DNA from 3 places in the Microbacterium sp. JAI119 genome. Region 3 is predicted to be linked to each of the others. Evidence: predicted binding sites of a transcription regulator. Region 3 holds the regulator's gene; each other region holds the start of a gene.
What was found. Region 3 encodes LexA, which represses DNA repair genes until DNA is damaged. Its sites were predicted from a motif close to TCGAACANNTGTTCGA; they were not measured.
Positions count from the first base shown of each region.

Region 1: HDC31_RS05450 (HNH endonuclease signature motif containing protein) is a predicted target of LexA. The motif match lies at 2,015-2,030, and genes of this name have one in related genera.
Region 2: HDC31_RS15785 (HNH endonuclease signature motif containing protein) is a predicted target of LexA. The motif match lies at 1,770-1,785, and genes of this name have one in related genera.

Region 1 is NZ_JACCCK010000001.1:1,113,795-1,117,068, reverse strand. It holds gene HDC31_RS05455 (ABC transporter substrate-binding protein) at 1-284, opposite strand, end outside; gene HDC31_RS05450 (HNH endonuclease signature motif containing protein) at 628-1,983, opposite strand; gene HDC31_RS05445 (hypothetical protein) at 2,096-2,362, opposite strand; gene HDC31_RS05440 (aldo/keto reductase) at 2,388-3,274, opposite strand, start outside.
Region 2 is NZ_JACCCK010000003.1:286,377-289,650, forward strand. It holds gene HDC31_RS15775 (acyl-CoA dehydrogenase family protein) at 1-410, shown strand, start outside; gene HDC31_RS15780 (serine hydrolase) at 522-1,619, shown strand; gene HDC31_RS15785 (HNH endonuclease signature motif containing protein) at 1,816-3,198, shown strand.
Region 3 is NZ_JACCCK010000002.1:36,884-40,157, reverse strand. It holds gene HDC31_RS11025 (prolyl oligopeptidase family serine peptidase) at 1-1,228, opposite strand, end outside; gene lexA (transcriptional repressor LexA) at 1,356-2,042, opposite strand; gene HDC31_RS11015 (LysM peptidoglycan-binding domain-containing protein) at 2,333-2,701, shown strand; gene HDC31_RS11010 (histidinol-phosphate transaminase) at 2,784-3,274, shown strand, end outside.

The sequences.
Region 1 (3,274 bases), on a different contig from region 3:
TCGTCGGCGACCGTCCAGTCTGTGGCCAGCGACGGGATCGGTTCGCCGTCGGCGTCGAGGGCGATCAGGGCGTCGTAGACCGCGGAGAGGTACGGACCGTCGAAGCCGATGTCGGCGAGGGAGGGATCCCACGACGTGATGTCGAGGAAGTTGCCGATGTTCAGGGCGTCGGGGCCTTCGGCAGCACTGCCGTCGGACGGGGAGGGCGTTGCGCCGCCGCTGCAGCTGGTGAGCGCGAGGGTCGCGGCCACGGCTGCGGCGAGCGCGAGGGGCATTCGTTTCATGGTTCCTTCTCTCGGGTGCAAGGGTGGTGAAGAAGGCTCGGAGTGCCGCTGGCCGGTAGCCGGATCCGGCGTCACCTCGATGTGTCGCGCTGGTTAGTCTACAGGTGTGGAAAAAGAGCGCAAGGGTGATTCTTGCCACGGATGCCCCACCCCATGCCCGGGGGCGCACCGGGCTTGTCCGAGCGCGCAGGCATAGCGGCAGATCGGCACCCCGTTCAGCCGACGCCCGCCTCAGGCAGCGCCCCTCTCAGGCAGCACCACCCTCAGGCAGCGCCCCTCTCAGGCAGCACCACCCTCAGGCAGCGCCCCTCTCAGGCAGCACCACTCTCAGGCAGCGCCCCTCTCAGGCAGCGACATCGAAGCGTGCTCGCCCACCCAGCCGCGGAGTGCGCGCCGGATCAACCGAGGCGGGCGGCAGGAACCACACCTTTTCGCGACCACCGCCACCGCCACCGCCACCGCCACCGATGCGGATGCCCCACCCGTTGTCGTGGATGCGGTGATGACAGGTCTCGCACAGCAGCACGCCGTTCGAGAGGTCGGTCGGCCCCTGGTCGCGTCTCCACCAGCGGATATGGTGCGCCTTCGTCATCTCCGGGGGGAGTCCACACATGGCGCAGCCGCCGTCCCTCTCCACGAGGGCCAGTCGTTGCGACCGCGTGAAGAGGCGCTTCTCCCGCCCCCAGTCGAGCACCTCGCTCACGGTACCGAGCACGCACGGGATCACTCCCCCGCCCGCAGCCATCCGCCGCGCAGCTCCGATGCTGACGGGCTGCTCGATTCCGTCGATCTCGGCCGATCCCGCACCCGCTTCCAGCGCGTCGAGATCCACCCGCACGATGACGGTCGCGCCCGCCAACGGCACGCGAGCCTCGCAGTCGAGCACATGCCCGGCGAACACCGCGAGCGCATCGGCCTGGATCATCGGCACGGTGCGACGATCGGCATCGGGCGCGTCCGGGGCCGTCGCATCCTTCCGGGCGGCGAATGCGGCGCTCACGTAGCCGCGGATGGCGGTCACGACGGGTGCGGCAGTCTCCGCATCGAGGACGGCGTTCAGATGCACCATCCCGCCGCGCTCGTGGATGGTCAGGGATCGTCGGGAACGCTGCTCCTCGAGACGCGACTCCACCCCATCCGGGTCCAACCAGGCTTCCGCCCGCACGACCAGCTTCCGTACGTCGTCGATCGCGAGCCCCGCCGACTTCTCGACCAGCACACGCTCCGCTTCGGCGACACGCTCGACACCGACCACCACGCGGCATCGGTCGAGCAGCGCGATGATCACCGCTGCCGCCTGAGCGCTGAGTGCGCCCGCGTCGAGAGCCTCCCGAATCAGTGGATACCTCGCCGGCAGCGGTACACCGAGGAGATCGGCGCGTGGTGCGACCGCCTCTCCGACCTTCACCAGCCGATGCGCCTCACCGCGCGACACCCCGACAGTCGCCGCGATCAAGGTCGCCGGATTCCGGAAGCCCTGCTGCTTCGCAAGGCTCTCCGCCCCCAGCTCCGGACGCGACTCCCGCGAGATGCATGCGGCGACCTCGATGTGCACCGCGTCCAGCCGGCGTTGCAGCACGCCGATCGACGTGCTCACCGCGATCAGCTGCTCACGCGAGAGGTCTCCCGAACTCTCGGCGTCGGCCCACGCCGCATCGAGGCGGGACATCGCCTCGTGCAACACGGCCAACTTCGACATGCCTCGATTCTACCGAATCAGCGCTCGACATTCGAAGTTATGTTCGATCTCATTACAGCATTCCGTTGCCGTCGCCTCCAAGGCCGAGGCCGCCACACGTCCGACCCGACCGTCAGGGCGTATCCCGCACAATGCTCTTCGCCTCATCGACGAGCGCACGATACCCGGGGAGGAACGGCTCGACGAGCTTCGTCTCAAGCTGCGACTCCAGATCACAGAGCACACGCCGCTCCGCCTCATCCACCACGAGCTCACCACTCCCGTTGGCAGCGGCAAGCCATTCGAAGAGCACCAGCGCTTCGCCAGCCGTCAGCTGCAGCTCGACCGACACCCTCTCTCCGCTTCCCGCCATGCGCATCATGCCAGTCGTGAACACCACCCCGCACTCCCCCTCCACTCACCACTCACCACGCTCCATCCGCCCGCACTCCGCGGTCGACCCAGCAGTCGGCGAGGGCGGTGCGCACCTCGTCGCCGTGGTCGCGCGCCAGCGCGAGGGCGGCATGGTTGAGCTCGAGCTGTGCGACGCGTGAGGCGCCGAACAGCACGTTCGCCGTCGCGGGGTTGGACAGGCAGAAAGCGATGCCGAGTGCTGCCGGCGTCACGCCGAACCCCTCGGCGACCCGCGCGACCTCGGGGTAGACGGCCGCGATCCGCTCACGGATCCCGCCGACGTCGGCACCGATCTTCCGTTCCGGCATCCGTCCGGTGGCGAGGATGCCCCCCTCGAACACGTCCGAGGCCTGGAGGGCGAGCGTGCCGTCGGCGAACAGCGGCCCGTAGGCGTCGCCTTCCGCCATCGACCGACGAGCGATGCCGTACTTCAACTGTGCGAACACCGGTCCGGCCGCCCCCTGAGCCTCGGATTCCGCGAGAGCCTGCCGCGTGTGTTCGATGCGCCAGTTGTTGATGCCCCAGGAACCGACGAGCCCTTCGTCGATCAGCGCGTTCACGTCGGCCACGAGCCGCGGCAGGTCGGGGGCATCGACGTAGTCGCCCACCACGAGGGTGTCGAACCGGTCGAGGCCGGCCCGCTGCAGCGACTCCACGAGCTGCGCACGGAACCCCTGGTTCGGCCAGTCCCACAGCCAGAGCTTCCCGCACAGCACGATGTCCGCGCGGTCGACGCCGCTCGCCCGCAGCGCCTCGCCGAACAGGATGTCGGTGCGGGAGTTCTCGGCGTGCGGACCCATGTTGTAGTACGCGACGTCGAAGAACCCCGCATCGAGCTCCACCGCGCGCCGGATGAGGGTGACCGCCTCGTCCCGCTCCATGCGATCCCAGGTGTTCC
Region 2 (3,274 bases), on a different contig from region 3:
TCGGCGTCGCCGCAGCTGCAGCCGCACAGGCCGCCCTCGACTGGACCATCGCCTACACGAAGGACCGCGAGGCGTTCGGTGAGCGCATCGCCGACTTCCAGAACACCCGCTTCCGCCTCGCCGACATGTCCGCGACCACCGATGCGATGTGGGCCTACATCGACCGCGCGCTCCGGGCCTACTCGGAGGGGAAGCTGTCCGCCGAGGATGCCGCGAAGGTGAAGTTCTGGGCGACCGAACGCGAGTGGGAGGTGCTCGACACGGGAGTGCAGCTGCACGGGGGCTACGGGTACATCATGGAGTACCCGATCGCCCGCGCGTTCACCGATGCCCGAGTGCACCGCATCTACGGCGGCACGAACGAGATCATGCGCGACCTCGTCGGGCGTCAGATCGCCGGCAAGCGCTGACGCGCCTCCCCTGAAGAGGCCCCGGATTTCGCATCCGGGGCCTCTTCTCGTCGTTGCCCTATCGCCGTCGAGGCGTGGACAGGGGTGCTGCGGCCCGGTTGAATCGACTGCATGACGACGTCGCTCGCACGGATCCTGGATGAACACGTCGCGCGAGGCACGGCGCCGGGGATCATCGGCGTGCACGGTGAACCCGGTGGGGCGTTCGAGATCGTCGCGGCCGGAGACCTGCCGGCGGATGCGATCGTGCGCATCCAATCGATGACCAAACCGATCCTCGCGGTCGCCGCACTGCGCCTCGTGCAGGCGGGGCGCCTCCTTCTCGACGATCCCGTCGAGAAGTGGGTGCCTGAGGTCGCCGATCGTCAGGTGCTGCGCGTGCCGGATGCTCCCCTCGACGACGTCGCGCCTGCGACGACGCCCATCACTCTGCGTCATCTGCTCACCAACACCTCCGGCTACGGCGTGCAGGTCGTGTCGTCGTCCCTCGCCGAGGCGATGATCAGGAATCGGACGGCCGCGGGGCAGGAGCCGGTCGCGATGGGCGCACAGGAGTGGCTGGACGCGCTGACCGCGCTCCCGCTCGCGTTCGAGCCCGGCACCGGATGGCGCTACCACCACTCCTTCGGCATCCTCGGGATCCTGCTCTCACGAGTGGTCGACGGGTCGCTGGAGGAGCACCTTCGGCGTGACCTCTTCGGACCGCTGGGAATGGTCGACACGGGTTTCACGGTTCCCGTCGACCAGGCGCATCGGCTGCCCGCGGCATACCGGCACCAGGAGGGCCAGCTGGTCGAGATCGAGCCGGCGGCCGCAGGGTTCTCCGTCGCGCCTGCGCCGTTCGATCTCAATCACTCGGAACTCGTGTCGACGGCCGCCGACTATGCCGTGTTCGCGGGGATGCTGGCCGCCGGCGGGCGCCATGGCGGGAGTGTCGTCCTCGACCCGGAGCTGCTCGCGCTGATGCGTTCGGACCAGGTGCCGGCCGCAGCGAAGACCGCTGACAGCTTCTTCCCGGGATTCTGGGAGGGCACGGGGTGGGGATTCGGCGTCGCGGTGCAGACCGAGGGTGAGCACGTCGGCCGGTTCGGCTGGTCGGGTGGGCAGGGGACGGACTTCTGGATCGACCAGGACGGCTCGTTCCGCGTCGTCCTGAGCCAGGTCGAGATGGGACCGGAGGTCATGGGATTGTTCACCGACGTGCAGTGAGGCACTCCGGCGGCCCGCGGCTCCTGTGCCCGGGCGGCCCGGGCGGGGCTGGCGGGCCTGGCGGGCCGGGCGGGCCTGGTAGGCCTGGTGGGCCTGGTGGGTCGGTCCGGGGAGGGTGGCTTTCGGGATACCGGTCTCACCAGCATGCGATCGAACAAATCTTCGAATCTCGGCACGATCCGCGATAAAATGAAGCATGTCCAGATTGACCGCGTTGCACGAGGCGATGTCCCGCCTCGATGAGGCGTGGTCGGATGCCGACGACTCCGGAGACCTGTCGCGCGAGCAGTTGATGGTGGTGAGCGAGTCGATCGGGGTGCTGCGGCGTCGGTTGGATGCCGTGCATGTCTCGGTGGCGGCGTGCATATCGCGTGAGTCGCGTCCAGAGCTCGGCGCGGAGAGCCTGGCGAAGCAGCAGGGCTACCGCAATCCGGCGACGCTGATCGCGGCTGCGACGGGAGTGTCGACGGGCGATGCCTCGCGCCTCGTCAAGGTGGGCGAAGCGACTGCACCCCGCAGCGACCTCCTGGGCGCCCCTCTGCCGGCGAAGTACCCGTCGGTGAGTACGGCACTCGACTCGGGTGCGCTCGGCGCCCCGGCCGCCGCGGTGATCATCGCGCTCCTCGATCGCTGTCGGATCGCCGCGGGAGCGGAGCGTATCGCCGAAGGCGAGCGGGTGCTGGCGGAGAAAGCGGCGGGTTTGGCGCTCGACGATGTGCGCAAGCTCGTGGTCCGCGCGGAAGCATGGCTCGACCCGGACGGTCTGGAGCCCAGGGAGGACGAACGGCGCAACAGACGTGCGCTATCGCTGTTCGAGCGTGACGGCATGGTGCATCTGAACGCGGTGCTCGACGTCGAGACCGCGGCTCCGGTGGTCACCGCGATCCGGGGGTACGTGACCGCCGCGTTCGCCGCGCGAAAAGATGCGCCCGACGAGGGTGCGCCCGATGCGGACCGCCGGACGGTGCCGATGATCCAAGCTGATGCTCTGGCGGTGTTCTGTGCGCACGTGCTCGGGTGCGAGCAGCGGGTGCCGGTAGCGGGTGCGACGGTGATCGTGCGGATGAACCTCGACGATCTGGAAGCCGGCACGGGGTCGGCGACCCTGGATGGTGTCGATCACCCGGTCAGCGTCGGAGCTGCGCGCAGGATGGCGGCCGGTGGCGGTGTGATCCCGTGCGTTCTCGGTGGCGACAGCGAGATCCTCGAATGGGGTCGGGAGAAGCGGCTGTTCACCCGCGCACAACGGCTGGCGCTGGTGGAGCGCGACGGGGGATGCGCGATGTGCGGATTGCCGCCCGAGATGACGAAGGCCCATCACATCCGCTGGTGGAAACGAGATCACGGGCCGACCGACCTCTCCAACGGGGTACTGCTGTGCGAAACGTGTCACCACCGCATCCACGACAACGGGTGGGAGATCCGTATCGACGATGCCGGGAGTATGAGTAGGAGTGGGGGCGGGAGTAGGAGGGGGACTGGGAGCGGCGCGCGGGTGTGGTTCATTCCGCCGCGATACGTCGATCCTGCGCAGACCCCGAGGCTCGGCGGTCGCGCACGCCTCGACGTCGCTGCGTGAGGATGTCGGTCTCTGGTGGGCTGGTCTCTGGTGAGGCTGGTCTCTGGTGAGGCTGGTCTCTGGTGAGGCTGGTCTC
Region 3 (3,274 bases):
GCGCCGTCGGCCCCCCGTGCACGAGGACGATGTAGGGCGGGAGCTCGTGATCGGGAGCCGTCGCGTGCGGGTTCGCCGGCGGGTACGCGAACGCGTGCACCTCTCCGTGCGGGCCCTGGATCTCGATCGGCATCGCAGCGGGCATCCACTGCGGATCGACCGGTTCGCCGCCGCGCACCGCCACGGTGGCACCCGATACGACGTCGACGCACCACAGCCCGGCGTTCGCACGCGAACCGTTGCCGGAGAGGAGCACGCGGGTGCCGTCGACATCGTCGACGCTCACATGGCCGTCTCCGGGGAACGAGATGACGTCGACGCGGTCGTCGGCAGCATCGTCGGTATCGATCACCACGACCTCGTCGCGCCCGTTCGTCCGGACGGCGACGACGCGGCCGTCGTCGAGCAGCTGATACCAGCGGTTGCCGAGGACCCAGAGTCCATAGCCCGTGTCGGCGTCCGAGGGTGAGACCTGCCGTGCGGTGCCGACCGGGACCACACCGTCCAGGGAGATGCGCTGCAGGGCCCAGCGCCCACCCGGATCATCGGCGAAGAGCAGCTCCGAGTCGCTCAGCCACTCCGGCTGCAGCGCCGCCCGTGAGGGGATCGTGCGCGGAGTGTCCTCACCGACCTCGGCGACCTGCACGTGCGCGTCCTCCCACGGCATGCGGCCCCTGTCCCACGCGACCCACGCGGCGCGGGTGCCGTCGGGGGAGAGCGCGGGGTGGGCGAAGAAGCCATCGCCCTGCACGATCACCGTGATCGCGGACGCATCCTCGGCTGCGGAGCCGTCGAGCGGGATCTCGACGATCGCTCGGAGATGCGGCGTGCGGGAGAGGTCTTCGCGCACGGCCAGCAGTCGACCGGACTGCACACGCAGGCCGCCGTGGGAGGGCCCGGGAGGGGTGAGAGCAACGGGCTCGCCTCCCACGCTCAGACGATGAACCCGCTGGTCGTTCGCGTCGACGAAGTAGAGCGTGCCGTGCTCGTCCGCCGTCCACGCACCCCCGCCGTACTCGTGCACACGTGAGCGTGCGCTCCAGGGGGAGGGGAGGATCTCGGCTCCGGAGGAGCTCCGCACCGTCACGCGGCCCTTCTGGGCCGGCACCGACTCGCCCCACCAGATCTCCGAGCCGACGAAACGGGCGCCGTCGATGCGCGGTGAAGACGCGGCGACCGAGGCGGCGGAGAACGGGGATGACCAGGAACCGTAAGGGGACGACGACATGTCTCGAGCCTATGCGGCGTCGCACCGCGTGTGCGGCCACGCCGTGGGCCCGACCACTGTGGAAGCGCGCGAAGGGAAGACGGTCACCGACACGACCAGGCCCGATCCGCGCTGACCGGATCGAGGGTCAGACGGCGCGGAGCACCGCCACGACCTTGCCGAGGACGACGGACTCGTCGCCGAGGATGGGTTCGAATGCCGAGTTGCGGGGGAGGAGCCAGGTGTGGCCGTCCCGGCGGCGCAGCACCTTGACCGTCGCCTCGCCATCGAGCATCGCCGCGACGATCTCGCCGTTCTCCGCGCTGTTCTGGGAGCGGACCACGACCCAGTCGCCGTCGCAGATGGCGGCGTCGATCATCGACTCGCCGGAGACCTTGAGCATGAACAGGTCGCCCTTGCCCACCAACTGGCGGGGGAGCGGGAAGATCTCCTCGACCTGCTGATCCGCGGTGATCGGCACGCCGGCGGCGATCCGTCCCACCAGGGGGACGAGCGCGGCGTCGCCTACGGGAGTCGCGACGTCGGCCGGGTTCTCGGTGCTGGCGCCCGGCAGATCGATGAGCACCTCCATCGCCCTGGTCTTCCCCGGGTCGCGGCGCAGGTAGCCACTCAGCTCGAGCTGTCCGAGCTGATGGGTGACGCTGGAGAGGGACTTGAGACCGACGGCGTCTCCGATCTCGCGCATGCTCGGCGGATAGCCGTGGTTCGCGATCGAGTTCTGGATGACCTCGAGGATCGCCATCTGCTTCGGGCTGAGGCTCTTCCGGCGGCGCGTGCGCGGTGCCTCCGACTCGGCGGCAGAGTTCTCGCTCATGGTGCTCCTTCAGTGCGTGATCCGACGTCCCTCTTCGAATGTCGGAGGCCCGTGGTGGGGTGTCCTTATCGAAACCGTATCCGAGAATCGGGCCGATCTGGAAGATCTGTTCGAGCGTGTCGGCCTCTTTCCCCGGTGTGGTTTCGAAGAATACTTGACAGATGTTCGAACTCGAAGATATCTTCGGTACGTAGCTTCGCATTCCCGGCTCCCGGCCGAGTCGTGAATGCGAACGCTACGCCAACTTCCCCGGCAGCCTCACCGCTCCGGGACAGGCTAAGGAGCACCACATGAGCAGCATCGGCTTCAGCACCGCAGCAGTCATCCCGGCATCGCCCCGTCCTTCGACGAGACTCCGGCTGACGACGCGCGGTCGCGCTGTACTGCTCGCCCTGGCGTCGGTGCCCCTCGCCGCCGGCATCGCGTTCGCGGCGCTCAGCGGCGGCAGCGCGGTCGCGTCGGGTGCCGACACCGCATCCGTCGGCGTCGAGACCGTCACCGTCATGCCCGGTGACACGCTCTGGTCCATCGCCACCGGCGTCGCGCCCGACGCCGACCCGCGCGATGTGATCGGCGACATCAGCCGGATGAACCTGTTGCGCGGCGGGGAGCTGCAGATCGGGCAGACTCTGGCGATCCCGGCTCAGTACGCGCGCTGATCCGGCGGAGGGCTCAGACGAGGAGTTCCTGGGGCGGGCGACTTTGCGTCATCAACCTCAAGCGCCGCATAGCATGGGAAGGGTGACCCTCTCCCTCAACGATCTCCCGCTACGTGACGATCTCCGCGGATTGAAGCCATACGGTGCTCCACAGGCGCCGCTTCCCATCGCGCTCAACGTGAATGAGAACACGCATCCGATCCCCGATGCGGTGGCGAGCGACATCCTCGATGACATCGCCGTCGCGATCCGTGATGTCAACCGCTACCCGGATCGTGAGTTCACCACGCTTCGCGAGTCTTTCGCGGAGTACCTGGGCCACGGTCTCGTCCCCGAGCAGATCTGGGCGGGCAACGGGTCCAATGAGGTGCTCCAGCACATCCTGCAGGCCTTCGGAGGCCCTGGTCGCACGGCTTTCGGGTTCGCGCCGACCTATTCGATGTACCCGCTCATCGCGCAGGGCACCGGTGCGCGGTGGATCGCCGGTACGCGTCAGCCCGACTACACCATCACTCCGGAGGAGGCGGCCGAGCAGGTGCGGGCCGCCGAGCCGGACGTGGTCATCCTCTGCTC